Regions from separate parts of the Halomonas sp. AOP13-D3-9 genome, predicted to be linked through region 1. Evidence: predicted binding sites of a transcription regulator. Region 1 holds the regulator's gene; the other holds the start of a gene.
What was found. The regulator FNR, encoded in region 1, switches genes on or off when oxygen is low (the NO sensors DNR and NnrR bind a similar motif). The targets are predictions, from matches to a motif close to TTGATNTANATCAA.

Region 1 (14,994 bases):
GAACTGCCCGAACGCCCGGATGAGCGCCAAGCCGCCAAAGCGGACACCTGGTCGGTGTTTGATGACCCCGGCCTGCAGGCGCAGTTTGTCCATCCTGATGGTGATGAGGGCAACGTCAAAGCGACCCTCGCCATTGAAGGCATTACCTGCGCCGCCTGTGCCTGGCTGATCGAGCACCGCCTGAATGCCCTGGAAGGGGTCACCTCCAGCGCGGTGAATTTAACCCACCACCGGTTGCGGGTAAGCTGGAATCCCCAACAGCTGAAGCTCTCGCAACTGCTGGCGGAACTGGCCGCCATCGGCTACGACGCCCAGCCCTACGAGCCCGATCAAGCCCAGGCGCGCATGCAGCATGAGGAGCGCATGAACGTACGACGGCTGATTATCGCCGCTGTCGGCATGATGCAGGTGATGATGTTCTCGATCCCGATCTATGTCTCCGGCCCTGGAGAAATCAGCGACGACTTCTATGCCCTGTTTCACTGGCTCTCTTTTGCACTGGCGACGCCGGTGGTGTTTTTCTCCGCCCAGCCGTTTTTCCGCAACGCCCTGCGTGACCTACGCACCGGGGTGCTGGGCATGGATGTGCCCGTATCGCTGGCGATTGGCGGGGCTTACCTTGCCAGCAGCTACGCGGTGCTGTTTAACGTCGGCGAGGTCTATTTTGACTCGGTGGCCATGTTCACCTTCTTTTTACTCTTTGCCCGCTACGTGGAAAGCCGCGCCCGACGCCGCAGCGGCCATAGCGGCAATGCGCTAAGCGGCGTGTTACCCATTTCGGCCACGAGGCTGGCAAGCGACGGTAGCGAGCGCATTCTACCCGCCAGCGAACTCGTCCCCGGCGACCGTGTATTGATCAAGCCCGGCCACGGCGTCCCTGCCGATGGCATTATCGAGGAAGGCGAATCGAGCCTGGATGAATCGATGCTGACCGGCGAATACCTACCGGTCACCCGCCGGGTGGGCGACCGCATTACCGGCGGTAGCCAAAACATGGAAAACCCATTGGTGATCAGGGTAACTCACGCCGGGCGCGATGCCCGGGTAGCGGGCATTGTCGACCTTACCGACCGCGCCTTTGCCAGCCGCCCGCGGCTTGCGCAGATGGCGGCGCGTATGGCCCACCTGTTTGTACTCCGCCTGCTAATAGTGACGGCTTGCGTAACGATTGCCTGGTGGTTTATCGATCCTTCGCGGATGCTATGGGTGCTGCTCTCGGTGCTGGTGGTAACCTGCCCCTGCGCGCTGGCGCTGGCTACTCCCGCGGCGCTGACCGCAGGTCACGGCCAACTACGTAAGCGCGGCGTGTTGATTACCCGCGCCGATGCCATGGAAACCCTCTCCAACGTTACCCGGGTGATTTTTGATAAAACCGGCACCCTGACCCGCGGCGAGATGCAGCTTACCCAAACCCAGCCTCTCGGCGAATTAACCGCCGAGCGTGCCCGGGCAATTGCCGCCGCCCTTGAGGCCCATTCGGAGCACCCCATTGCCCGCGCCTTTCGGCCGTTCCGGGATGCGACGCTGCAAGCCAAAGATATTCACAGCTACACCGGGCAAGGGCTTGAAGGCAGCTTAAACGGTGCCCGCTGGCGGTTGGGCAAGCACGAATTTGCTGTCGATGGCGCCGTGGCTAGCGGTATGGCGGCGCCCGCCAAGGGCCAATGGCTGCTGCTTAGCGAAAACGGCATGCCCCGCGCCTGGTTTGGTCTGCATGACGGCGTTCGCGATGACGCTGCGGCGACGATCGCGGCCCTCCAGGCCCAGGGGTTAAACGTAGAGCTGCTTTCTGGCGACACCCGAGATGCGGTGGAAAGCCTGGCCAGCCAGCTCAATATTACCACCTGGCACGCGGGCACCAGTCCAGAGGGCAAGCTGGCCCGGATGAAACAACTCCAAGCCGCTGGCGAAACTGTGGTGATGATTGGTGACGGCATCAACGACGTGCCAGTCTTGGCTGGCGCTGATGTGGCGATTGCCATGAATGGAGCGACAGATCTCGCCCGTACCCGCGCCGACGCGGTGCTGCTCAGCCCACGTCTAATGCGGATTTTTGAGGCCATCGAGATTTCCCGCGCAACGCGGCGTATCATGCGCCAGAACATGATTTGGTCAGTGTGCTACAACGTTTCGGCGCTGCCGCTGGCGGCGATGGGGCTGGTGCCGCCCTGGCTAGCCGCGATTGGTATGTCGCTTAGCTCGCTAGTGGTGGTGGGTAACGCCCTACGGCTGTCACGCTGGCGCCCCCAGCCCGCACCAACGCTTGGCACGTCAACACCGGTAACCGCATGACGATTCTGTACCTGCTTATTCCGCTTTCGCTGATTCTGCTCGGACTCGCCGTCTGGGCCTTCTTCTGGGCGGTCAAAAATGATCAGTTCGACGATTTAGAAGGCCCGGCGCACCGCATCTTGTTTGATGAGGACGACAACGATCTTCCCCCCGAACAGCGCCGCCAGCGCCCACCAGCCAAGCAAAAAACCGCCGCACCAAAAGATAAAAACGCCCCCGACGACCAAGAGCCTCGGCCATGAATCCCACAGGGCTTGATCTACCGCCGCTGCTGGCGGCATTCGTATTTGGCTTAATGGGCGGTGCCCACTGCATTGGTATGTGCGGCGGCATTATGAGCGCCCTCACCTTTGCAGTACCCCCCAGCATGCGCCATCCAGCGCGTATGGGGGGGCTGCTACTCAGCTACAATGCTGGCCGTATTATTAGCTATATGAGCGCAGGCGCGCTGGTTGCCCTGCTGGGCACGCTATTTTCGCTTTCCGCCACGGCACGAATGCTGCTTCAGGTGTTTGCCGCGCTGATGCTGATCCTGATGGCACTGTATATCGCCAACTGGTGGAAAGGGCTGCTCAAAGTGGAGGCGGTTGGCCGCCGTCTATGGCGCTTTATCGAGCCTGTGGGGCGGCGCTTAATGCCGGTGGTGTATATCCCTCAAGCCTTCGCGCTAGGCGCACTTTGGGGCTGGCTACCCTGTGGGCTGGTCTACTCCATGCTGGCCTGGAGCCTGGCGATAGCCGACCCGCTCCAGGGCGCGCTGCTAATGGGCGCATTTGGGCTAGGCACCCTGCCGGCGCTGCTCGCCACTGGCCTCGCTGCGCGCCAGCTAAGCCACCTGATTCGCCACCCGGCGACGCGCAGCGTGGCGGCACTAACGATTATCGCGTTTGCGCTGTGGCAGCTCTGGACTCTTACGGCACACAACCTCTAATAGCATGACATGGCTCAATCTTTACGCTTTCGTCACGGGTTAGGCTAGCGGCATTACCTCACGTCGGAGCGCCCCTTCATGCCCGTTCATGCCCCTGCGGTTTCACCTCTTACCTCGTCTGTGGCGGCAGCGCCCGTGCAGCCGGTGTGGGATGAAGCCCTGCTGCGCCGCTACGACACCAGCGGACCACGCTACACGTCTTACCCCACGGCGCTGTCATTTCACGACCAATTCACCCCCGGTGACCTGACCCAGGCACTAGAGCGTAGCAATGCCAGTCAGCGTTCGCTGTCGCTGTATGTTCACGTGCCTTTTTGTCGCAAGATCTGCTTCTACTGCGCATGCAATAAAATCGCCACCAAGAACACCGCCCTGACCGAGCCTTACTTATCCCGGCTCGACCGTGAAATGGTGCTGACCGCACGCCACTTGGATACATCACGACCGGTGGAGCAGCTACACTGGGGTGGCGGAACGCCGACCTTTCTTAGCTTGAATCAGATGGGCGACCTGATTGATCGTTTGGATGCCCGGTTTGGCCTTTCGTCCTCTGCCGATCGCGACTACGCGATTGAAATAGACCCCCGGGAAGCGGATGTATTTACCCTGCGCCACCTGCAGTCGTTAGGCTTTAACCGCATTAGCCTGGGCGTGCAGGATTTAAGCCCGTTGGTGCAGAAAGCCATTAACCGCATTCAACCGCGGGTACTCACCGAAACGCTGATGGAAGAGGCGCATCGCCTGGGCTTTCGCTCGCTCAATCTCGATCTTATTTACGGTTTACCGTTTCAGACAGAAAAGAGCTTTGCGAATACCCTCCGCCAGGTGATTGAACTCAATCCGGCGCGTCTTTCAGTATTTAACTACGCCCATATGCCCGAGCGCTTTGCTCCCCAGCGGCGTATTAATGTCGATGATTTGCCGGGCGGTGAAGAGAAGCTGGCAATTCTGCGCACCACGATTGAAATGCTCACCGCGGCTGGCTACGTACATATCGGGATGGATCACTTTGCCCGGCCTGACGATAGCCTGGCCATTGCTCAGCGCGACGGCTCGCTACAGCGCAACTTCCAAGGCTACTCCAGCCATGCCCAGTGCGATTTAATCGGGCTTGGCGTTTCGGCGATTTCACGTATTGATGACGTCTACGCGCAGAACCCGAGCGATCTGGCAAGCTACGAGGCGGCGTTGGATCAGGGTCAGCTCGCTACTGTGCGAGGCGTGCGGTTGAGTGATGACGACCTAATCCGGCGGGATGTGATTGAGCGGCTGATGTGCGATATGGGCATTGATCTGGCTGCGGTCAGCCAGCGCTGGAACATTGATGCCCCCCGCTATTTTGCCCCCGCTCTGGAGCGTTTACAGAGCGCCGAGCAAGATGGCTTACTGACCCGTAGTGGTGATCAACTTAACGCCACGCCCATGGGTCGACTGCTGGTGCGCCATTTAGCCATGGCGTTCGATACCCATCTTTCTGGGCAAATAGGGCAGCGCTACTCTAAGATTGTTTAATCACCTTATTGCAGGCATGCTAACGGCACCACAATAAGTAAGAATTTGCTAATTTTATCCTGACCCACTCAAGGAGCACCGCATGTTGGAACCTATGAGCAGCCGACGCTCGCTACTCCACGAAGCGCGCTGCCAAACCTGCAGCCTTAGCTCGCTGTGCCTGCCGCTTGCCCTTGAGTTGGACGATATGGGGCAGTTCGATGCGATTATTCGCCGCCGTGCGCCGCTGAAAAAAGGCGAGCCGCTGTTTCGCCAGGGTGACACTTTTACCAGCGTTTACGCGGTGCGTTCGGGGAGTTTGAAACAGGTCACCGCCGAAGGTAACGGCAGTGAGCAGTTGACCAATTTCTACCTGCCCAGTGAACTGGTGGGGCTGGATGGCATTGATGAAGAGCACTACCCCGGTAGCGTTATCGCCCTGGAAACCACCACCGTTTGCGAGATTCCTTTTGACCGCCTGGATTTGCTCTCAGAAGAGATCCCTGAGCTACGTGGCCAGCTGTATCGGAGCATGAGCAAAGAGTTGCGCGATGACCGACGCATGATGCGCCTACTCTCGCGCAAAACCGCCGATCAACGGCTGGCCACCTTTTTGATTACCCTTTCGGACCGTTTTCGTCGCCGAGGCTACTCGCCCTACAGCTTTCGCCTCTCAATGCCGAGGGCCGATATTGGCAACTACCTGGGCTTAGCGGTGGAAACCGTCAGCCGCATTTTAAGCCGCTTTCAGCAGCAGAGCGTGGTGGCGGTTTCTGGGCGAGAGGTCAATATTCTCGATATGCCGCGTTTGATTACCCTCGCCGAAGAGGAAGAGCAAACGGTTAGCTGACGTTGAAGGCCTGGATGCGACCCGCCAGCAGCTCCGCCTGCTTCGCCTCTAAGCCCTCAAAATCAAACAGGCTGCGGTCTGCCAACTGGGAGGGCGCAATATTGGTCACCGCTTTAAACATGCTTTCCAGACGGCCAGGAAACTTCTCATCCCACTCGGCGAGCATCTCTTTGACCACCTGACGCTGCATATTAGGCTGGGAGCCGCACAGGTTGCAGGGAATGATTGGGAACGCCATCAGCCGCGAAAATTCCGCAATATCCGCTTCTTTGCAGTAGGCCAACGGCCGAATAACGATATTCTTACCATCATCGGATAGCAGCTTCGGCGGCATCGCTTTCAGGTTGCCGCCGAAGAACATATTCAGAAACAGGGTTTCAAGAATGTCTTCCCGGTGATGGCCCAGGGCAATTTTATTGGCCCCAATCTCTTCGGCAAACCCATACAGCGAGCCGCGGCGAAGCCGTGAACAGAGCGCGCAGGTGGTCTTGCCTTCAGGGGTTTTCTCCTTCACCACCGAGTAGGTATCGCGTTCTACGATGTGATACTCCACCCCCTGCTTGTCCAGATAGGCAGGCAGCACATGCTCAGGAAAGCCCGGCTGCTTCTGATCCAGATTGACCGCTATCAACGAAAAGTTAACTGGCGCGTTGCGCTGCAAGTTGCGCAAAATCTCCAGCATCGTGTAGCTGTCCTTACCGCCGGAGAGGCACACCATCACGCGATCGCCTTCATTGATCATTTGGTAATCAATAATCGCATTGCCCACTTCTCGGCGCAGACGCTTTTGCAGCTTGTTAAATTCACGCTTCTGCTTAGCATCAGCCTGCACAGCGTCTGGAGAGGCTGCAGGAGCAACATCTGGCGTGTCAAAATGCGGGTCGAAATAATCTAGGGATTGCATGAAATAAGCACTGCCGATAGTGAAAGGCGCTAAAAGAGGAAATATTGCCACATTCTAACAACACTCACCGCCTGACCCAAACACTAGTGCTTCCCCCATTCCTATGCCACCTCCGCCATAACGCGCTGCAGGCGCATATACAGAAGTGCGCTGGCGGTTGCCTCGCCAAGCACGCTTTGCACACCCATGGCGGGCACCTGCCAGCATGCCAGCGCCTGGGCGAAGCTGGTGGGCGCTTCTACCTCCGGATGCAAACGCCGCAGTTGGCGCTGATGCAGTCTCGCCACATCAACCTGGGCATTGGGTAGCGCAAAATTCAGCTGCTTAGTCAGTAGTCTATTCAACGCTACAATGCGCTGCTCCAACTGCCAGCCCACAATGGGCCGATTGCCGATAAATTCCACTAATGCGCTCAAGTTATCGCTGCTTGGCGGCTGCACCTCCCCTGCCTCACATAGCAAATAATGACGGCGCAGCGTCGCACTTTCGGGCTGTTTCGTGCTACCTAACGTCATCACAAAAGCACGGCTGGTTCGTACCTGCTGCTGGCTCAGCACCACCGCCGCCAAGCTGATCACCGGCGATGACAATGTGGGCGTTGTCGTACATGCGAGTGCTACCAGCTCCTCGCCCATATAAGGTTGAAACAACCACTCATAGGGGGAATCAGCACAGCGCCGACGATCGCTTTCACGGCGCAACAAGGTGCGCAATGAACCGCTAAATAGCCCTACGTGTCGATCTAACAGCCGCATTCCGCTCACGAATACTCCAAATGATAACGATGGGAAAGCCGCTGCTTAAAGTCTTTGACAATATGCATCGCTTCGCGCAATAGGTCGCGCTCCAAGGAAGAAAGGTTTTGCACCACAACGCGATTAGCGCGATTGCTGCTCTGGGCGTTAGCTTCTTTTGTGTCCGAAGACGTTTCCACCGTACTTAGCTGCTGTTTAAGGCGTAGTTCGGAAAACAGTGCCAACGCTTCCCCCAAGTCATCGGCAAAACGACGATCCAAGCGACCGTCGGCAGCCAGCGCATCCAACCGATCAAAGGTTGAGGTGGCTTTTATCTGCCGCTCAAGCGCCATGGTGCGCACGCCGTGAACAATCGGGAAAATGCCGCCTTTCTTAATATCGATACCGTGCTGGGGCTTTTTCAACGAGCCAAACAGGGTCAACGGCGTCGAGAAACGCAGCGCTGTGCGGGCGAAATAGGAGAGTAGCAGCTCATCACCCGAGCAGCGTTCAAATAGCTCATCGCGGACGCTCTCCAGCAAGCTGAGATTGCCTGCCACGGCGTGGGCATCAAGCATAATCGCCAGCTTCATCAGGCTATCGCCGTCACGCTCCCTAACCCATTTTGCGATACGCTCCTTCCATTGGGTGACCGTGGCCACCCACTCGGGGTTAGACACCATAATATTGCCGGGGCACGGCGGATAGCCGAGCTGAATCAGCGTATCGGTGAGCGTCTGCATATGGCTTGCAAGGTCAGGCCACTGGGTTTCATCGGCCAGAATCAGGCCGTTATCCTGATCCGTTTTGAGGATCTGTTCACCGCGCCCTTCGCTGCCCATCACCATCATGCAGCTCTGCCCGTGATAGCGCTCATCAATGGTGAACTCCCAGGCTTTACTCATGATACGACCGTTCAGCGCGGCGAGCAGGTCCATCGCAAAGCGCAGCTTAACGCCCTGGGCCATCAGCGCTTTGACCAGCTCAGGGGTGCGCTGACTGGCCACCGCAAGCGCTTCCAAACTGGCTGCCTGCTCCACCTGCAAGCTCACCACATAGCTACGGCTTGAGAAGTAGCTAAGCACGTCAGTGAGCTCAACAACGCCTTTCAAGGCGCTGTGCTCCATCACGACCACCCTTGCCACTTTATGGCGGGTCATCAACACCAATACTTCAAATAAGTACTGATCCGGCGCGACGGTCACCAAATTAAAATGGGCAATCTCATCCACCGGCGATGTTACCGCGCTGCCCTGCAGCACCAGGGCATTGAGCAGATCGGTTTTGGTCACCATCCCCAGGGTGTCCTGGGTCTCTACCAGCAGGCTATCGGCGTGGCTAGCGTTGAGCTGTTTGACCGCGCTGGCTATATCGGTCGTCGCCGCCATTAGCAGCGGCTCTCGCATACACTCGCTCACTTTGGCCAACATAAAGCCCGCCATGGTGACACCCCCTTCGGCGCGCTTTTCGGTCAGCAGACGCGCCTTATGGGTCAGCGACTGGCGAAAGAAATTACTGAAGTCAGGGTAGTGACGACACAGTTGCTGAAACAGCGCTTTGGGCAGTAAGTAACACAGGCACTCCTGCTCAGCTTTAAAGCGGTAGCGGCTTTTACCATTGAGAATACTGATCGCGCCAAACAGATCCCCCGCCGTGTAGTGCCCAATACGCGCGGTAGCCGAGGGCAGCGTGGGGTCGATTTCCGCCACTTCGCCTTTATGAATCAGAAAGACAAACTCACCCGCTTGCCCCGTCTCTAAAATGATTTCGTCACGATCAAAATAGGCAAGGTCAATGCCACGGCGAATGTGCTCACGCCCCTCATCGTCAAGGAGCGTAAACGGCAGCTGGGATAGATCCACATCAACCATGGGGTTTGACCTCATTAAACGGGGCTGCGACTAACCGGTTTTTGCCTTAAGGCAAGCTAGCAGACATAAGAAAAAACAAATAAATATCGTGACTCGATGCTGATCCACATAAACTGAACCACTCCAACGCTTCAGAAAGCAGTTATCGATTATTATATGAAGGTGGCTGTACGGGTATAAAGGATTCACTTCCCAAGTAGCAAGTAGAACCTTGTTATACCTTTAGCTATCACGCTAAGGTCGAAGCGACCTTTGATACGCGACCAAAGTATCGATAGTTAATAACCGCCACTGCCCATTAAACGCAGTACATGTATTTAAAGTAGCCAATAAATGCATTTATTTGCTTACTAGACTATTGTCCCATAGCCCTGCAAACACCTACAAAATTCGCTTAACGGGCGTTTAAAAGCACTCAATTTCAACAACATGCAGCTAGCAAAGAGCCACTTCGCTGTTTATTGATACCAAAGTCTGGGATTTATTTTTTGACGTTTATTGCCCAGTATTAACAATGAGTCATGCAGGGTAATCGCACGTCACTAACTAACTCGACATTTCATATCGAATAATAAGGTGACGTGCCAACAGGAACTGACTCACCACTCCTAACGATTGAGTGGCTTTAGACGTGCGATTGCCCTGATGGGTCACACGCTATTCCTCGTGAACTTTCCCAACCTTAAAAATCACAAGTGGAGAGCAACACAATGGCAGACGACAAAACCAATGCTGCTGAATACTGGAAAGCAAACGTCCGGTTAATTTTCGGATGCCTAGCTGTTTGGGCATTTGTTTCTTACGGATGCGCTATCCTGTTTCGCCCACTGCTCGCCGGTATTCCGGTTGGCGGCACTGATCTTGGCTTCTGGTTTGCACAACAGGGCTCAATCCTAACGTTTATCGTGCTGATCTTCTTCTACGCCTGGAAGATGAATAAGCTCGATAAAAAATTTGGCCTTGGGGAGTAAGCCGGTATGAGCCAGTTTGCAATTAACCTACTGTTCGTCGGCGCCTCCTTTGCCTTGTATATAGGCATTGCGATTTGGGCGCGCGCCGGCTCAACGAAAGACTTCTATGTCGCGGGCGGCGGCGTTCACCCGATCACCAACGGGATGGCGACCGCAGCTGACTGGATGTCAGCGGCATCGTTTATCTCAATGGCGGGTTTGCTGGCCTCTGGTGGCTACGCCAACTCCACCTTCCTGATGGGCTGGACCGGTGGCTACGTTATCCTCGCGATGCTATTAGCCCCTTACCTGCGTAAGTTTGGTAAGTTCACCGTGCCCGACTTCATTGGCGACCGCTTCTACAGCAACACCGCTCGTCTCGTTGCGATCGTGTGCTTAATTGTGGCGTCGGTTACCTACGTTATCGGCCAAATGACCGGTGCGGGCGTTGCGTTCTCGCGCTTCCTTGAAGTCAGCAACACCTGGGGTATCTGGCTAGCCGCGTTGATCGTATTCCTTTACGCCGTATTTGGTGGCATGAAGGGCATCACCTACACCCAGGTGGCGCAATACATTGTTCTGATCATCGCTTACACCATTCCTGCGGTGTTTATTGCCTTCCAACTGACCGGCAATCCGATTCCAATGTTCGGCATGTTCAGCACGCACACCGAATCCGGTATTCCGTTACTAGAAAAACTGGATGACGTTGTCAATGCGCTGGGCTTCCGCGACTACACGGCCGATGTGGATAACAAGCTCAACATGGTGTTGTTCACCCTGTCGCTGATGGTCGGTACTGCCGGTCTTCCCCACGTTATCATTCGCTTCTTCACCGTACCGAAAGTGGCCGACGCGCGTTGGTCTGCTGGTTGGGCGCTGGTGTTCATTGCCCTGCTCTACCTGACCGCACCGGCGGTAGGCTCTATGGCGCGCTTGAACCTGGCGACTACCGTGTATCCGGAGATGGCGGGGCAGGTTGAGAACTACGAAGAGGCTGCGCAAAACCCGATTCTGTACGAAGAGCGTCCAGGCTGGGTCCGCACCTGGGAAGAAACAGGTCTTATCAGCTTCAATGACCTGAACAATGACGGTCGTATCCAGATGTATAACGATGCTACCGACTATTCTGACCGTGGCTGGGAAGGCAACGAGCTAACCGTTAATAACGATATCCTGGTACTCGCCAACCCGGAAATTGCCAACTTGCCCGGCTGGGTCATTGGCTTGATCGCAGCAGGCGGTATCGCCGCGGCGCTGTCTACCGCAGCAGGCTTGCTACTGGCGATCTCTTCGGCGATCAGTCACGATTTGATCAAGACCATGATCAACCCGAAGATTTCCGAAAAAGGCGAAATGTTAGCAGCGCGAATTTCCATGGGCGGCGCGATTCTACTGGCCACCTATCTGGGGCTTAATCCGCCAGGGTTTGCGGCACAAACGGTGGCATTGGCCTTTGGTATCGCCGGTGCATCACTGTTCCCTGCGCTGATGATGGGTATCTTCTCCAAGCGGATGAACAGCCCTGGCGCAGTGTCCGGTATGCTGGCAGGCTTGATTTGTACCCTGCTGTATATCTTCACCTACCTGGGCTGGTTCTTCGTTCCGGACACCAACACACTGGCCAACACGCCGGATAACTGGATCTTCGGTATTTCGCCGCTCTCCTTCGGTGCCGTCGGCGCGATGATCAACTTCGCCGTTGCCTTTGCGGTCTCCAGAGTGACCGCTGCACCGCCACAGGAAATTCAGGATCTGGTGGAAAGCGTTCGCTATCCAAAAGGTGCTGGTGTGGCGATCGATCACTAAGTCATACTCTTTCCTGGCGTTATCGCAGTGCCGTGATATCGCTTAGGAATCGACCTTACCATCGGGCTTCCTTCGGGAGGCCCGATGGCTTTTATAGACGGCTTTTGGAAAGGATATTTTATGATTTGGCATTTGATCGCCGCCGTTTTTGCTGGCCTTGCGGCGGCAGGGATTGGCTTAATACTTCGCACACTGAGCGGTAAGCGACTCCCCAAGTGGATCGTACCGGTCTGCGGTGGGCTGGGCATGTTGGCCTATCAAATACAGGTTGAGTACAGCTGGTTTGAACACAAAAAGGCGCAGCTTCCCGAGACCGCTACGGTCATTTCCACCGAAAGTGGCACGGCGGTATGGCGCCCATGGACTTTTGCCATTCCCATGACCACCAAGTTCAGCATGATCGATAGTGAAAATATTCGCATGAGCGAGCAGGATGGCGCCCGTTTGGCGGAATTTATCCTGTATCAGTTTGAGCGTCATCACACCGATATTTTGATCACCCAACCCTATCTGCTCAACTGTGATAACCGTGAGCTAGTGCCGCTGGATCAAGACTCCCGCGAGCCTATTCTGGAAAAGATTCGCACGCTGCGCGAAACCTCACCACTACTCAACAACGTTTGCCCAGCGTCAAATAAATAAACAAATACAGCCCGTAGTATAAACAAGCCGAGGGAATGGTCGTACAGACCCCTCCATTTCGCCTAGAATGAAGCCTTTTTATTAGCATATGTTGAGTGGGTCGCACACTCTGGCGGGGAGAAAGGCATGTTTCACGGCGGGCTACTGGTAGCGGTTTCGCTACTCTATATTGCCGTTCTATTCGGCATCGCTTGGTACGGTGATCGCCGTGCACGCACCCACGGCGCCACCCGTCGGCGCCCGATCATCTATAGCTTAGCGCTGGCCATTTACTGCACTTCATGGACCTTTTATGGCGCGGTCGGCCAGGCAGCGACCGCAGGCTGGTCATTTGCGAGCATCTTCGTTGGCCCTATCCTGACGTTTTTGCTGTTTTGGCCAGTGTTGGCCAAGATGATTCGCGTTGCCAAGCACCAGAACGTCACGTCGATTGCTGACTTTATCGCCTCCCGTTACGGTAAAACCCAGTCATTAGCCGCCTTTGCCAGCTTGGTGGCCCTTGTCGGCACCCTGCCCTACATCGCGCTACAGCTAAAAGCGGTTTCCACCACCTTTAGCGTGCTCACCGACGCCTCCGATGTCACCCATACGCCGCTGTTTGGTGATACGGCCTTCTATGTGGCCATTGTGATGGCGATTTTTGCGATTCTCTTCGGCACCCGGCATACCGATGCCACCGAACACCATGAAGGTTTAATCCACGCCGTAGCGTTTGAATCGTTGGTCAAGCTGCTGGCCTTCGTAATACTCGGCGCCTTTGTCACCTGGGGTATGTTTGATGGCCTGGGTGAGCTGATGGGGCACGCTGAAAGCCAGCTCGAACTCCAGCGCCAGTTAGCCAACCAGGATTTTGGCCAGAGCTTCTGGGCGCAAACGCTGCTCGCCATGCTGGCTATTCTGTGTCTGCCCCGCCAGTTCCATGTGGCAGTGGTGGAAAACATTCACCCTGACGACGCTACCAAAGCGCGCTGGCTGTTCCCGCTCTACCTGCTGGCCATTGCCTTCTTTGTGGTACCACTGGCCGCCGCTGGGCTGCTGCTGTTTTCCGAAAGCGGCGTAGAGCCCGATACTTACGTACTGGCGCTCTCCATGGCTTCTGGCCATCAGTGGCTGACTCTGCTTACCTTTATCGGCGGTTTCTCGGCCGCGACCGGCATGGTGATTGTCGCCGCGGTGGCGGTGTCGATCATGATCTCCAACGAGATCGTTATTCCGGCACTGTTCCGGTTGCGCTGGTTTGATACCAAGGCGCGGGATTATGGCCGCTTAGTACTGCGTGCGCGGCGGTTGACCATCGTGGCCGTATTGGCCATGGCCTATGGATTTTACCAACTGATTGCCGAGTTCACCTCGCTGGCCTCGATCGGCATGCTGTCGTTTGCCGCCGCTGCCCAGTTTGCCCCGGCGGTGATTGGGGGGCTTTACTGGAAGCGCGGTAATCGCCTCGGGGTCATTGTCGGCATGAACGCTGGCTTTGCCATCTGGGTCTATAGCCTGCTGATGCCGGCCATGGTCAATGCCGGGGTGCTGCCCACCGGCTGGCTTGACGGTGGGCCCCTAGGGCTTAACTGGCTATCACCCACAGCGCTATTTGGCCTCAACTTGGGTGACAGCTTTACCCACGGCGTAATGCTGTCACTGGGAGTAAACCTGTTCTGCTACATTTTTGTATCCCAGGTTACTTCGCAGCGGGTGGTTGAGCGCATTCAGGCCTCGCTGTTTGTGGACAGCGTGGAGACGCGTCAAACCTCGGTTAACCGTCCCTGGACCGGCGCCACCACGGTGGGCGACTTAAAAGTGCTTTGTGAGCGCTTCCTGGGTGCTGGCCAGGTAGACCGCGCCTTTGAAGACTACGCCCGCCGGGTAGGGAAGCCGCTCGACAACGGCACCCGCGCCTCAATTGATATTATCCAGTTCACCGAACGCTTCCTGGCCTCGGTGCTGGGCGCTTCATCAGCGCGGATCGTGGTTAACTCGGCGCTTCAAGGGCGCGGCATCGGCATCTCGGATGTGATCTCGATTGTCGATGAAGCCTCCCAGGTATTGGAATTCAACCGGGCTCTGTTGCAGGCCACTATCGAAAATATTAACCAGGGCATCAGCGTGGTTGATCAGAACCTGCGCCTGGTAGTGTGGAACCAGCGCTATCTGGAGCTATTCCGCTTCCCTGACCACTTGATTCGCGTTGGCGCTCCCATCGACCGTATCTTCCGCTACAACGCCCACAACGGCGAGTATGGCCCCGGAGACCCGGAAGAGCATGTGCAACTACTACTCGACAATATTCGCGAAGGCCAACCCCACCGCTACGTGCGCTACCGCCAGGATGGCAGCGTGCTGGAAGTCCAGGGCAACCCCATGCCCGGCGGCGGCTTTGTGTATACCTATCAGGATATTACCCAGCAAAAGCGGATCGAAGAGGCGCTGATCCGTTCAGAAAACAATATCCGTATCTACACCGACAACGTGCCCGCGCTGATTGCCTACTTCGACAAAGAGTGCCGCTACCTATTTACTAAC
Region 2 (14,994 bases), on a different contig from region 1:
GGTGGAACCCTCTTCAGTCAGGGCTCCGAACTGGTTGCGCTTCAACGGGGCAACCTGGAGATGAGCAATGTGGCGCCGCAGGATATTGCCAACCAAATCCCAGCCTGGTCGCTTCTTACTTCCGCTTATCTTTTCCGCGATGCCGAACATCTGCTGTCGTTTTTTAGCAGTGATGCGGGCGAAGAAATGAAAGCCATGGCCGAGGAGCAGCTGGGTGTTCACATTTTAGGCCCCACTTTTTTTGGCACCCGCCATGTAGGGCTAGTGGGTGATAAACAAATCGACACACCTGAAAACATGTCAGGGATTCGGTTACGGATGCCACCAGGCGAATCATGGCAGTTCCTAGGCGAGTCCATTGGGGCCAACCCCACCGCAATGGCCTACGCCGAGGTCTATACCGGTCTACAGACCGGCGCCATCGACGGACAGGACAATCCCCTGCCGAATGTCCAAAACATGCGCTTCTACGAAGTCATGGATCAGATTGTGCTGACATCTCACCTTGTAGCCTTTGATCTGCTGATGGTCTCTTCCAGGGTCTGGGATGACATGACGCCAGAGCAGCAGGCAACCTTCCAGACCGCCGCAGATGAAGCGATCGCCTGGAGCACGACTGAACACCAACGCAACGAAGAAGAACTGGCTGATTTCTTCAAGGAAGAAGGACTCAACCTTTACACACCCGATGTAGATGCCTTCCGAGAGTATGCTCAGCAGCTCTATCTTGAGTCGTCAATTTCTGATGCATGGCCTGAAGGCATGCTTGAGCGCATCAACAATCTTTGATGGCGGATGGATCGGCTGCACTGCGGCCGATCCCGTTCCACCCTAGGGGTGTAAAAAATGCGTTATAAGATTTCCCAGCTAGCAACCTGGCTGCGCCGTGGTGCCGAAGCGGTGGCGGCGACCATGCTCGCGGTCATGTTTCTTTCCTTCCTGATCACAGTGTTGTTTCGTTACGTTCTGAACTGGCCTGCCGGTTGGGCCTCGGAACTCAGCTCTATCATGTGGATTTGGCTGGTACTGTTCGGGGCGGCATTTATCCTGCGAGAACGAGACGAAATTCGCTTCGACATCCTTTATAGCAATGTTTCTTCTCCCCTGCGTCGTGCAATGACAGTGATTTTCTGTATTGGCGTCGTGGCGCTTTTTTTAGTTTCACTGCCCGCCGTTTATGACTATGTCACTTTTATGAAAGTGCAGCGTACGTCCTATCTACGTATCCGCTATGACTGGCTGTATTCGATTTACGTAGTCTTCGCCCTGGCCGTCATTATCCGCCACCTATGGATTGGCATTCGCGCTGTATTGGGGCATGACCCAATGACAACCAGCGACGCCGACGACGAAGTAATGAGAGGTTAAGGATGGATCCATTCACGCTTACGCTTCTGGTGATTGTCGGCCTGGCGCTGTTGGGGCTGCCCATTGGGCTATCGATGATTTCTGGTTCCGTTGTCTATCTGTTTATGAACGGCATGGACATGGGACTGGTGGCCGAACGGTTGCTCAACAGCATGCTTACTGGCTATGTCATTCTTGCGGTTCCACTGTTCATTCTCGCTGCAGAGCTGATGAACATGGGCGCCATGACCACCCGCTTGCTGCATTTCTGTAATGCGCTGGTTGGCCGCTTTCGTGGTGGGCTGGCCTACGTAAACATCGTGCAGTCGATCATCTTCTCGGGGATGTCCGGATCCGCCTTCGCCGATGCCGCCGGTACGGGTCGCATCATTGCCAATATGATGACTCAGGATGGACGCTATACCCGCAGCTTTGCTGCTGCCCTTACGGCCAGTGCGGCGGTTATCGGGCCCATTATCCCACCTTCGATCCCGATGGTGCTTTACGCATTGGTTTCCAATACGTCCATTGGCTATCTGTTTCTTGCGGGCATTATTCCCGGCTTGCTGATGGGGCTAATGCTAATGATTGTGGTGATGGTGATAGCACGTCATCGGCAATTCCCAGTGGAGGAGCCCACACCAGTAAGGCAGTTACCGGGCATAACCTTTCGCGCGTTACCAGCATTGTTGCTGCCGGTTGTCTTACTTGGCGGGATTTACAGTGGGGCGATGACACCGACCGAGGCAGCGGCTGTTGCCGCAGCCTATGCTTTTCTCGTCTCGATTCTGCTGTATCGCAGCATTAGTGTGCGTAAGGTTTACGATTCCCTTGTCAGCAGTGCTCGCTCATCCGTCGCTATTGGCATGTTGATCGCAGGGGCGCTGGTGTTCAACTACGTCGTAACGTCCGAGAATATCCCCCAAGTGCTGCGCTTGTTCCTGGCCGATTACGACCTGACGGTACTGCAGTTCCTCTTACTGGTTAATATTGTGCTGTTGCTGTTGGGCTGCCTGCTTGAAGGGACAGCTATCATCTTGATCATTGTTCCTGTGTTTATACCCTCAGCGAATGCCCTGGGAGTGGATATGGTGCACTTTGGCGTCATCGCCGTGGTGAATATCATGATCGGATTAGTGACACCGCCCTACGGGCTACTGATCTTTATCATGCAAAGCATAACGCGCGCGCCTTTACGCAATATCTTCGTTGATCTCATTCCCTTTATTGCCTCGCTCCTTGTGGCGCTGGCGATCATTACGCTGTTCCCTGACTTTGTCCTTTGGTTGCCACGACAGTTCGGTTATACCGGCTGAATAAAAATAAGAGGTAATACCCATGTCTAACACTCTCTATATTCTCAACGGCCCTAATCTAAACCGACTCGGCAGGCGCGAACCGGAGATATACGGGCATACGACGCTCGCGGAAGTAGAGACGATGTGTCGGCATGCCGCTGGCACACGGCCGGTGGTATTTCGCCAGTCCGCTTATGAAGGGCAATTGGTGGAGTGGATTCATGAAGCCATCGATGAACCCGCTGCCGCTATCGTGATTAATCCGGCCGGTTTGACCTTCACCTCCATTCCCATCCTCGATGCACTCAAGATGTTTCCCGGCCCGATTATCGAGCTGCATATTTCCAACATTCACCGGCGCGAGGAAATTTATCATCGCTCGCTCGTGTCACGCATCGCGACAGCAGTGATTGCAGGCTTGGGGCCGACCGGTTATCGAACTGCGGTGGAAGCCGCGCTACAGATAGTAGAAGAGACAGTTGAAGAGGCTGTAGAAGAGGGAAGCTAGTGATCGATGTATCTCATTGAGCGAGGGGCAGTAGCGAACTTATAGCGGTATTCAGTACGGGAGTGACTAAGCTTGCGGCGATATATGACATCACCATGGCTTAGTCATTTTACTAAGGAATAGTCTATATCACGTTTGGAAGGGAACAGCACAAATGTCGTTTTCACTTGAGTTTGGCATAAGCTGGACGGAGAAACAGCCACTTACAGAGATAATTCCACCACAGAATGACATAACTTTTCCACTTCTTGTTGACATAAAGTAAAACAAACGTTCGCCCCGGTAATTAAATGACGTTATTAAAACACATTCAGAGAGTCAGCCCTTTGCCGCAGAAACTGAGTGCACCTTCTGAGCATTTCGTTAAGATGCATGTCCCATATCTTGCGTTGAATTAAGTATTAAAGAGCGCCACAGCGTCTTGCCGTCGACGGCAAAGACACCTGCCACTTGCACCGACCCGGCGGCCATCATGGGTTATAAGGTCATGGCAACGCCAGGTATTGCTATTGATGGCAAGCTTGTGCATAGCGGCGGCGTGCCGGTTCGGCACAAAATTGAGTCGTTGTTGAAGGCTTGAGCTACGCAATAAGAGAAGGAGGCAGTGCGGAGGACGCGTTTCGTCGCTACACCAATAATTAACAATCTTGCCGCCGGTTTTACCCCCACGTCACACTGACCGCTAGCCCATGAGGCTTGCGGTTACTAAGCGTAAGGCGTGCATTTTGGCGCTGAGCCAACTCCGAAACAATCGACAAACCCAATCCGCTGCCGGTAGTGCCCTGACCCGACGCGCGCCTAAAGCGCTCAGTGACTTTATCCAATAATGCCTCGGGGAGCCCGGGGCCAGTGTCTTTCACCGTGAGTTGAGGCAACCCTTCCCAAACCGCTAATTCTACCTCCACTTCACCGCCTTCCGGCGTATAGCGCAAGGCGTTATCCAGTAGGTTACGAAATAGAATCCCCACCTCGACTTCGTCGGCGCAAACCTCCAGCCGGGTTAACCCTGTTAGCCTCAAGTGCTGATCGCGCTCTTCAGCGAGAGGCCACAGCTCGGCTACCAATTCAGCAATAATCGGATAGAGATCGATAGTCGCCGGCGAGATTGTGGCAACTTGATCCAAACGCGCCAAAATAAGCAATTGTTCTACCACCCGCTGAAGCCGCTCCACCCCGACATAAGCCTTTTGTAATGATTGCTCTCCCCCCGCCTGCGCATTATCTAAGTGGATTCTCAGCGCTGCTAAGGGCGTGCGTAACTCATGGGCCGCATCGGCTGTAAAGCGCCTCTCGCGCTCTAACGTTGCTTTTAGCCGGGCGATAAAGTCGTTTAGCGATTGGCGTAATTCATTAAGTTCTTGAGGAACCGGGTTATCGATGTTACGTAGGTCGTGGGCGGAGCGGCCTTGCACCTGGCTGGAAAGCGCTTGGATGGGCGCAATTCCCCGCCGGATAATGCGGCTCATCAGCCAAAGGATGAGTGGCAGCAAAAAGAGCATCGGCAATAAATTGTTCCAGGTGATGCGCTCCACCACTTCATCATGAAACGAACCTCGCAGCCCCATGCGAATCCAGGTATCGCTGGCAACATCGAACATGCTGAACACCCGCCAACGATGACCATCATAGCTTTCCCAGCGAAACCCTTCCTCTAATGGTGGAGGGAAAGGGCCGGCATCATTCCATTTTCCTCCTAACAGCTTAGGTGAGCCATCTGCATTCCAAAAACCCAGTACCAATTTAAGCTCTTCCTCGTGGTAAAGCTTGGGACCTGATTCTGAGCTGCTCACGGGCACTGCTTTACCGTCGCGATATAGCTGTGTCGGATGGCCTGGAAGGCCCATGCGCGACGCCAGGCGAGCATAGTCGTCAATGGTCGCGTTTGGATCGAGTTGGCCAGCCACAATCCGACTATGCAGACTGAGCTGTGTATCGAGAATTTCTTCTAGCTCATGATCCGTAATCAAGTAGGCCGCGGTAACCGCGACGCCCCCGGCGACAACCATTGTAATCGCCAGCGTGCGGAGTAGATAACGCCGTATCGATCTCATTGTGCTTGGCTATCCAGCCGGTAGCCAATCCCGCGCACGTTAATGATCAGGTGCTTCACAAGCTTTTTACGCAGATGATGAATGTGAACTTCCACTGCATTGGACTCTACCTCGTCGCCCCAGCCGTATAGTAAATTTTCTAAACGAGGGCGAGACAGCACTCTGTCGGGGTGCCTGGCTAGCTCTAAGAGTAAGGCATACTCGCGGCGGCCCAACTTTACGTCTTTGCCCCGCCAACTCACCACATGACGCGCCTCATCAATACTTAACACCCCCAGCGTCAATATTTGCGAAGCACGACCCTCAGCGCGTCGCATTACGACACGTAAACGGGCGAGTAACTCCTGCAAATTGAAAGGCTTGAGCACATAGTCATCCGCCCCCGCATCTAAACCGCCAATACGGTCTTCCATCGCATCGCGGGCCGTCAAAATCAGAATAGGCAGAGTGGAGTGCTGACGGAGTAAATGCAGTACCTGCATACCGTCCATATCGGGCAGTCCAAGATCCAAAATAATCACACTGAAGGTTTCACTACTGACAGCGTTGATTGCCTCGCGGCCAAGCATAAACCAATCAACCGTGTACCCCTCGCGTTCCAGCGCCGTTTTTATGCCATCCCCCAGCAAGGGGTCATCTTCTATCAGCAGTGCGCGCATGCTGCTTCCTCAATCGACAAACCGCTATCTTGGCTACCAAAACTTAAGCTTTTCTTAAATGCGGCAACTTATACCACAAAGCATACATATCTGAATTTAACCAGCAATCCAACCACCCTATTTTTGCACATCTCTTACGCAGTTTAACTCTTCTTTAAGTTATTAGGCTCAAGCTGCCTCTTTCGCCATAGGCAAAGCCAAAGCAGCGAATTTACTGGCGGCGATTTTCAAACTGCTCTGCCGCTGCCGTGGGCGGATCATTTTCTATTAACTAAACAGAGCGCCATAACATGCACTTACTAATATTTATTAGAACAAACTCTTATTTAAAAATAATGGCCCGTGGTTTAGAAAAACAAATGAAGCGATGTTTACTGGGCGGCATACGCTATATCGTCAAAGCGCCCGCGCCAGAAACCATCAATAACCTTGTGGGCATAGAGAAAATTTTGATTATTCGCCCCAATTTTAGACTGGGCAACGCGCTAATTAGCACTCCTATCATCGATGCTTTGCGTAAACGTTTTCCTTCCGCACGCATAGACTATCTAGCGACCGATAAAACATGGCCACTGTTGCAACAACGGCCCGTTGACCATTTTTATTTACTGTCGAGAACTGCGATTCTCCGTCCTTGGCAGTGCGTGACATTATGTCGACGCCTAAGGGTTCAACGCTATGACCTAGCGGTACAAGTGAGCGGAGGATCCACGAGCGGCTATATAGTGACACAGTTAATTGGCGCAAGGTACAGCATGGGGTCACGTAAAGGTCACCAGCGCTGGTACAGCATTGAGGCGGAAGGGAAGTCATCACATGCCTATGATGCCATCGTTAATTTGACCCGCCCGCTCGGCGTTGCTTGCCGTAATCGGCCATTGCTCCAGCTAACGGAGCAGGAACGCTATCGCGCAATGGTAAAGGTAGAACAGCTAGTCAGCCTTAATAGTGATCACCCGTCAGAAACTGACTTTATTGCGATCTTCGTAGGAGGGCATCAAAACAAACGTTGGCCGTTGGTATTTTGGCTAACACTCATCAATGCCATGGAAGCTCGCAAAATACGTTATGTCGTTTTCCTTGGGCCGGAGGAGTTTAGGCTTCAAGCACCGATTGAGCAGCGTTTGATGTCAGCACTATATGGCAGCTTATGCCCACCGCTACCTATCCGTCACTTTGCCGCCGTTTTAGAGCGTGCGCGATTACTCGTGACACCCGACTCAGGGCCAATGCACTTAGCAGCAGCACTCGATGTCGCCACCATTTCCCTGGTGCGCCAGAAAAAATCACTCGCCTTCGTACCACGAGAGCCCTATGACACCATTCTGTGGCGCCCAGAGATCAGCACGGTAATAGAAGCCATACAAGCTAATCTGGACGGACAAGGTTCAACGGCACTCGTTAATGCTGGCTCGGTAACAAACCACCCAACACAGTGGGTAACACCACTACCAAGTGTAGCCCAGATGCATTCTAGCTACTAAATTAAAGCGCATAACTGTCCGTTAAGTTTTGCACTTTATAGTACCCCTACTATTACGTTACCGAGTGCACTGTCTTGCCTATTTCAACTACATCAAAACCTAATGGCACGGGTGCTAAACGCATCTTCCGTGCTTCTATCAATGCAGCATCGGGTTTAAAAGCTTGCTGGACAAACGAATCTGCTTTTAGACAAGAGGTGATGCTATGCCTCATCCTCTACCCTTTTTTATTTTTTGTTAATGCCACTTCTGTTGAAAAAGCGTTGCTGTTTTCTTCACTCACTCTTGTAGTGATAGTGGAGCTCATTAATTCCGCCATCGAAAGCACCATTGACCGTATCGGACTAGAACATAACGAACTTAGTGGACGTGCGAAAGACATGGGGGCTGCCGCCGTCATGATGACCATTTTTATGATGATGGGTGTGTGGCTATGCGTGCTGCTCAACTAAACGTTCTCAAACCCATAATATCCACTTGGCTTTTATTTTTAATCGGCATGTCAGTTTTCAGTATTTTAAATATCGACTTTACGCTTACTGACTTTCTATATCGCCTTCAGGGTAATATCTGGGCATGGAAAAATACCTGGATTACCCAAGATATTCTTCACAAAGGGGGTAAATGGCTAAGCTTGGCTATGGGTTTAGCCACACTTCTTCTATTGATACTAAGCACCACGGTTACTTGTCTTAAGGATTATCGTGCGCCGCTTTTATATCTTTTTTCCGCAACGCTTCTTTCAGCCCTACTGGTAGCAACTATTAAACACCTGGTGAGCATGGAATGCCCTTGGGATTTAATGCGCTATGGTGGCAATCAAGACTTTATTGGTTTGCTCGATATACGCCCTCCCTCAATGCCTGCGTCCGCTTGCTTTCCCGCCGGGCATGCCAGCGCAGGCTATACGTGGATAGCTCTTTACTTCTTTTTTGCCGCCATATGGCCCAATTGGCGATGGGCAGGGCTTGCGCTTGGTTTGGGGCTTGGCCTTACGTTTGGCATCGCTCAACAGTTGCGCGGGGCGCACTTTCTATCTCACGACCTCTGGACGGTGATGATTTGCTGGACGGTAAGCTTTGCCCTTTCAAGTTTCTTATTCCCCCCCAGCGTTCGTTAATCTTTTCATACAGTGAGCCTTTCGATGCCCCCTTTGCTGTCATTCCCTTCAAAAATGGTTAACACCGTTTTTAATTTTTGCTCCACACTGAGCACGGAGCAGCTTGTCTTGTGGGTCGTTGTCATATTCAGTGTTTTTTATAATTTACCTTTCTGGCAACAAGCGATTGCTGGTTATGACCTTTTGGCAATCCAGACGTGGCTGACTCTTGCCAGTATGTTTTTGGTAATGACCTGCCTTAACTATTTGGTCTTCGTAAGCCTTGCTGTTCGACCGTTGGTAAAACCCTTATTAACCATACTGTTTCTGATTGCCGCCATTGTCAGTTACTTTACTACTTACTACGGCACCTATTTTGATACCTCAATGTTAGATAATGTGCTTCAAACAGATACTAACGAAGCCCAGGAACTTCTCACCCCTGGTTTACTGATTCATTTGGCCATCTTTTTTGGCCTGCCTACCCTCATGATTTGGCGAATTGATATCGCGCCTTCATCCTGGAAGAAAGCTATTGTGCACCGCTCAGCTTATTGCCTCGCCAGTGCGGCTATTTTATTGCTTGCGACCTTCTTATCTTACCAAGAAGTGTCGTCACTCATGCGCAACAATAAAGAGCTTCGCTACTTGGTGACCCCGGGTAATTATATTGTTTCGATGGCACAGGCGCTTTACAGCCAACACGCTAACGAGAATACGGTGCGATCCCCAGTAGGAGAGGATGCCTATATCAGCCCGCAGGAGGGTGACAAGCCCACTCTGCTAGTCATCGTAGTGGGCGAAACGGTGCGGGCGGCGAATTGGGGATTAAATGGTTATGAGCGCCAAACCACGCCCAAACTTGCCCAGCAGCCTGACGTTATCAATTTTTCAGACGTTTCCTCATGCGGAACCAGCACGGCAGTCTCATTACCCTGCATGTTTTCATTACCGGGACGTGCCAATTACGCTAAATCCTATGCTCAGCAACATGAATCCTTACTGGACGTATTAGCCCACGCTGGGTTAGAGGTCACCTGGCTTGATAACCAATCAGGCTGTAAAGGTGTCTGCGACGGAGTAACGACAAAAACACTCTCGCCAGAGAACGATACTTCTTTGTGCCAAGATGGGCGATGCCTGGATGAGGCATTGGTTCAAGCCCTAACGACGCAAATTAGCGCTACCTCAGCTGATCAGGTGGTCGTGCTCCATCAGCTAGGCAACCATGGGCCAAGCTATTACCAGCGCTACCCTGCTACCTACGAACGTTTTGTTCCCGCTTGCACCACCGCTGATTTAGCCAAGTGCTCAAGAGACGCCATCACCAACAGCTACGACAATGCCATTCTATATACCGACACCGTGTTGGATCAGGTAATTGAGACGTTAAAGGTTCAGGATGACTACGCAACTGCGATGATCTACCTCTCTGATCATGGTGAATCACTGGGTGAAAAGGGGCTTTATTTGCACGGCATTCCCTACGCTATTGCACCCGACGAACAGACGCATGTGCCTATGGTTTGGTGGCTGTCCAGTTCATTCTCACAGCAGCAAGGGCTTAATACGGGCTGCTTACGACAAGTCGCTGATGAAACTGCCTCGCACGATAACTTATTTCACAGCGTGCTGGGGTTGCTTAACGTAGCAACGGACGTTTACCAGCAGGCAAAAGATATTAGCCAAACGTGCCGAAATCCCTACAGCGGGTAAACATGTAAGTGATCGTTAAGTATTCGGTGGCAAGATGAATTTAACCTCACCACGACTCAGGTGCATCGGAATGTTTATATCGCTCTTATCAACAAAAAAAACCGCTTCTGATAGTTGGGTGTCTAGTAATGATAATATTTTCATTGACTTGCAATGGTTTTCTTTCCAAGCATGTATCGTTTTAACCAGCTTGGTAAGCGTTCTCCTTGCGCTATTTGAGATAGAATCCATTGAAATCATCATTGCTATTTTCAGCATCGCGGCCAGCAGTACGTCTCAGCTATTGAGGTTACGCAGTGCTAACAAAACGAGTTGCTGCTCCCTTCACTCATTAGAGAACGAAGTTTTAGATACGCTGGATGCGATAGGTGTAGCAGGCGTTGGTACTGTGGTTATTTTGTTTCTACTGGCTTAATCAAGCAATGAAACATCTATTATTGTGTATTATCAGCTCAGTAGGGGCCTTCCAGATATTATTCCTTCTTTATTATTAAAACCAAGCAAGTGTCTAAAAGGCTTAAGATTTTTATCAATGACGTGTATTACCCCATGTTCATATCTCACTCCCCATCAACGAGGAGCCCCTCTATCGCCCTCAGCAAATAATTTTCTCACAGCCCCGCAGCGCGTAATCGCTCCTTGAGGCGATGATTCTCCTCAATCAAGTCAGTCGCCAACGCGGCAAGTTCGGGCGCGGCCTCAAAATCACGTTCAAACTGGCACATACGTCGAGCCCGGGTCAGGTCATAACTCGTAAAGCGCCAGCTCGCCACATAGGGCGAACCATCGGCCAGTAGACCACTTTCAATACGCTCGATGACCCAGTTGGTTTCTACCGAGCAGGCACGTGCCAGCTCATCTAGGGTCAAGGTTGCCTCGTCGATCAGTTCACCGCTGGTAATCGCTCGCTGTACCATGGCCTAGCTTCCTTTCCGTTGGCGCGGGTTGAAAGCCAATTCCCGCGCCATGGTTTCATAGAGTTCCCGTGCCTTATCGGTATTCGCCGGGGGCAACACTACCTCTAGCTCCACATACAGATCGCCTGGCTCAGGCCCAGGAATCCCGCGACCTTTTAAGCGCAACCGTCGCCCCGATTGCGAGCCCGCAGGCAACGTCACCTTCACCATCCCAGACGGAGTAGGGGTCTCGATGCTGGCTCCTAGCGCAGCTTCCCAAGGCGTGACCGGTACCGTTTGGTGCACATCCCGGCCTTCTATCCGATAACTGGGGTCGGGTGTAAAGTGGATTTCAAGGAACAGATCCCCAGCCGGCCCACCGCCACTCCCCGGGCTACCCTGACCCGAGAGCCTGATATGCTGCCCCGCTTTAACACCCTTGGGGATCCCAACGTTAAGCGTATGCTGTCTAGAACTGACGCGACCTTGTGCATCGACCTGAGGCACTTGCAATGTGATCGAACGGGTAGCGCCGAGGTAAGCATCTTTGAGGTCAATAACAACTTTGGCGTGACGATCCTCACCGCGCATTTGATATGCACCGCGCTGCCCTCGCCCTGCCCGGCCACTCTGTCCAAACAGGTTGGCAAAGAAATCACTGAATTCACCGAGATCGGCTTCCTCGAAGCCACGCCCGCTGTACTCAAAACCTGCATCCCAGTCCGGCGGTGGTTGGAAATTCTGGCCAGCTTGATACTGTTGAGCCAGTTGGTCATAGGCGAGACGCTTCTCGGGATCAGATAGCACTGCCTTGGCTTCATTGATTTCCTGCATGCGCTGCTCGGCATCGGGCTCTTTGCTGACATCAGGATGAAACTTGCGGGCCAGCTTGCGGTAGGCTTTTTTGATCTCCTCGGCCGTTGCGGTCTTCACCACGCCGAGCACCTGATAGTAATCTTTAAATTCCACGTTGAGAGCCTCCGATTGTCGGAATGGGCTCCAGGCATTTATCCGCCAAGTATCCCGTGTAATTAGCTGCTGTTGAATCAAGGGTAGTCGACAACCCCCTTACACGCCTGCAGGTTCGGCGCCTAGTGATAAACCAGCTTTGAGCACTCTGCATTAGCAGCGTAGCCCCAACACAATTTAGCGTATTTATTGATCCGTAAATTAACCCATATCAATAAACACCCACACAGTGATTTGGATAACGGCTGAAGAGCTCTATTTCAGGCAGGACTGCCGAGCAGAGCACGACGAAAGAGCCTGACGAAAGAGCGGTGCTGAGACGATTGGGCTCCGTCCTTTTATAAAATCGCATAGGCTGGTTACACATAACGCTAACACAGATCAGGGCAATGCTTTTTAAACAGCCTTAGCATTCAACATAGCTATATGACTGTCCCTAAATAGCCTAGTGGGATCACCTAAGGAATCTCGCCATGCCACTCGATAGCGTTGAATCAGTAGGCATCAATAGTTGTGGCGTTGTGCATGCGGTGAGAGGCGCGGTGGTTGACGTTTTGTTTGAAGATGGTGACTTGCCACCGATTAATGCCGCGTTAAAGGTGGCGTGGGATCAGCCCTCATTGCTCCTGCTTGAGGTGCATAGTCACCTTGATATGAAAACGCTACGCGCGGTGGCATTTCAATCAACCGCGGGGCTTTCACGTGGCGTGCCGGTGCATATCACTGGCAGCTCAGTCTCTGTGCCTGTCGGGGTTGCAGTGCTGGGACGGCTTCTGGATGTTATCGGCCAACCACAAGACAATGGCGTTCCGTTGCCCGACGACACGCCCCGCCGCTCCATACATGCACTCCCCCCTTCGCTCGTAACACAATCCACTAGTACGGAGATTTTTGAGACAGGCATCAAGGTCATTGATCTGTTGACGCCAATGGCCCAGGGCGGAAAAGCGGCCATGTTTGGCGGTGCGGGCGTCGGCAAAACCGTGCTTGTGATGGAATTAATTCGCGCCATGGTTGAGAAATACCAAGGTATATCAGTGTTTGCAGGGATTGGTGAACGCTCACGCGAGGGGCATGAACTACTGACTGAAATGCAGGCATCGGGGGTTTTAGAACGAACGGTCTTAGTCTATGGGCAGATGAACGAGCCACCCGGAGCACGTTGGCGTGCGCCGTTAACAGCGTTAACAATCTCAGAGTATTTCCGTGATCAGAAACACCAAAACGTATTGCTCTTAATGGACAATGTGTTTCGTTTTGTCCAAGCAGGCGCCGAAGTATCGAGCTTATTGGGCAGACTGCCTTCCCGCGTGGGGTATCAACCCACACTGGCCAGCGAAGTCGCCCAACTTCAGGAACGCATCGCCTCAGTAGCAGGCGCCGCCGTTACCGCCATTCAGGCCGTCTATGTGCCTGCTGATGATTTCACCGACCCTGCGGTGACCACCATTTCCAGCCATATGGATTGCGTTATTGTACTGTCACGTGCCCAGGCTGCGCAGGGGTTCTACCCCGCGATTGATCCGCTTGCCTCCTCGTCGATGCTACTTGATCCGTCGGTGGTGGGCGTCGAGCACTATCAAATCGCCGAGGCTGTCCGGCAAGCATTGGCAAGATTCAAGGAGCTTGGCGACATCATCTCCTTACTGGGCATTGAAGAATTAGGAGCGGCGGATCGGCTGATGGTTAAACGTGCCCGACGACTACAACGCTTTCTTAGCCAACCGTTTATGGTGACCGAAGCCTTCACCGGCACGCCGGGTGCAAGGGTTCCTCTCGAAGAGACGCTCGCCGGATGCCGAGCCATTTTAGAGGGCGTCGCCGATGAATGGTCCGAAAGCTCGCTGTATATGGTGGGCACGCTTGAACAGGCGCGTGCCAAAGAGGCGCAGGCGATAGCAAACGACGCCAAGCTTTCCCTTGGTGAGGGTGCCACATGAAACTGACAATCATCACCCCGCTGGCGATTGTCGTGGACGAGGAGATCGAGAGCCTGCGTGCAGAGGATGCAAGCGGTAGCTTCGGAATTCTTAACCGTCATGCCCCCTTCTTAACGTCACTGACTCTCTCGATTCTCAGTTGGCGGGTATCCACCACCGAACGATTCTGTGCGGTTCGGGGCGGTGTGCTAACTATCGCGAAAGGAGGCGCCATTGAGATCACGACACGCGAAGCGGTGATCGGCAATGACCTTGCCACACTGGGTGCCGACGTCTTAGCGCGCTTCGAAGCGGAGGCGGAAGAGGAAAAGGTCGAGCATGTTGAGAGCATGCGCCTACAGATCAACGCCATACGGCAAATGATCAGTCGGCTTCATCTTGGCGCCAATACAGGAGAGTTCCGGTGAGTACGGATCATCCTAAGGAGCCTAACGAGGTGACAATAAACGATGACCCCTTGGTCAGTGAAGCCAGGCGGCGGCACCAACGACATGAACGTTGGCTGCGCGAAGGCGACATGTCCGTTGGCCGTCGTCTTGCTCAAATCGGGGTGCTGGGCTGGATATTTATCGTGCCTACCCTGGCAGGCCTATTTTTTGGGCGTTGGCTGGATGCCCAACTGACCAGCGGCATCTTCTGGACCACGCCGCTGATGATGCTGGGCATATGCCTTGGCGGCTGGTCAGCCTGGAAATGGATGAATGCACGATGATCAATGCACCCTCTTGGCCACTCTCTTTACCACTCTTTCTACCACTCACCATCGCATTATGCTTTCTAGGCGGACTGGCGGTTGGTTATGCCTACTTTAGCGCTCTGCAGAAGACGGTTGACCTTTTTGTAAGCACTACTAACGGGCACCCAATAATGGGAATGGTATTAACGCTAGGACGCTTTACGTTTATGGCCTTGGCGCTCTATCTCGCCGTGTTGATGGGTGGTTTTACGCTGTTAGCCATGCTGGCCGGCATTGTATCGGCCAAGTCGCTTATGTTTCGCAAAATAAGGCACGCCAGCCCATGAACTC

Region 2: the regulator FNR is predicted to act here: its motif matches at 12,229-12,242, upstream of ACT3UM_RS20575 (DnaJ C-terminal domain-containing protein).

Annotation. Positions count from the first base shown of each region.
Region 1 is NZ_JBQSYH010000003.1:146,469-161,462, forward strand. Features, by position in the region: gene ACT3UM_RS04450 (heavy metal translocating P-type ATPase) at 1-2,292, shown strand, start outside; gene ccoS (cbb3-type cytochrome oxidase assembly protein CcoS) at 2,289-2,534, shown strand; gene ACT3UM_RS04460 (sulfite exporter TauE/SafE family protein) at 2,531-3,223, shown strand; gene hemN (oxygen-independent coproporphyrinogen III oxidase) at 3,302-4,735, shown strand; gene fnr (fumarate/nitrate reduction transcriptional regulator Fnr) at 4,818-5,564, shown strand; gene ttcA (tRNA 2-thiocytidine(32) synthetase TtcA) at 5,557-6,468, opposite strand; gene ACT3UM_RS04480 (3'-5' exonuclease family protein) at 6,570-7,223, opposite strand; gene ACT3UM_RS04485 (DUF294 nucleotidyltransferase-like domain-containing protein) at 7,229-9,073, opposite strand; gene ACT3UM_RS04490 (DUF4212 domain-containing protein) at 9,784-10,044, shown strand; gene ACT3UM_RS04495 (sodium:solute symporter family protein) at 10,051-11,832, shown strand; gene ACT3UM_RS04500 (hypothetical protein) at 11,953-12,474, shown strand; gene ACT3UM_RS04505 (hybrid sensor histidine kinase/response regulator) at 12,601-14,994, shown strand, end outside.
Region 2 is NZ_JBQSYH010000021.1:76,397-91,390, reverse strand. Features, by position in the region: gene dctP (TRAP transporter substrate-binding protein DctP) at 1-789, shown strand, start outside; gene ACT3UM_RS20635 (TRAP transporter small permease) at 847-1,368, shown strand; gene ACT3UM_RS20630 (TRAP transporter large permease) at 1,371-2,663, shown strand; gene ACT3UM_RS20625 (type II 3-dehydroquinate dehydratase) at 2,686-3,153, shown strand; gene ACT3UM_RS20620 (thioredoxin family protein) at 3,575-3,733, shown strand; gene ACT3UM_RS20615 (ATP-binding protein) at 3,813-5,204, opposite strand; gene ACT3UM_RS20610 (response regulator) at 5,201-5,863, opposite strand; gene ACT3UM_RS20605 (glycosyltransferase family 9 protein) at 6,154-7,347, shown strand; gene ACT3UM_RS20600 (diacylglycerol kinase) at 7,422-7,799, shown strand; gene ACT3UM_RS20595 (phosphatase PAP2 family protein) at 7,781-8,467, shown strand; gene ACT3UM_RS20590 (phosphoethanolamine transferase) at 8,492-10,162, shown strand; gene ACT3UM_RS20585 (hypothetical protein) at 10,233-10,577, shown strand; gene ACT3UM_RS20580 (chaperone modulator CbpM) at 10,774-11,079, opposite strand; gene ACT3UM_RS20575 (DnaJ C-terminal domain-containing protein) at 11,083-12,027, opposite strand; gene atpD (F0F1 ATP synthase subunit beta) at 12,501-13,967, shown strand; gene ACT3UM_RS20565 (F0F1 ATP synthase subunit epsilon) at 13,964-14,374, shown strand; gene ACT3UM_RS20560 (AtpZ/AtpI family protein) at 14,371-14,679, shown strand; gene ACT3UM_RS20555 (N-ATPase subunit AtpR) at 14,634-14,990, shown strand; gene ACT3UM_RS20550 (F0F1 ATP synthase subunit A) at 14,987-14,994, shown strand, end outside.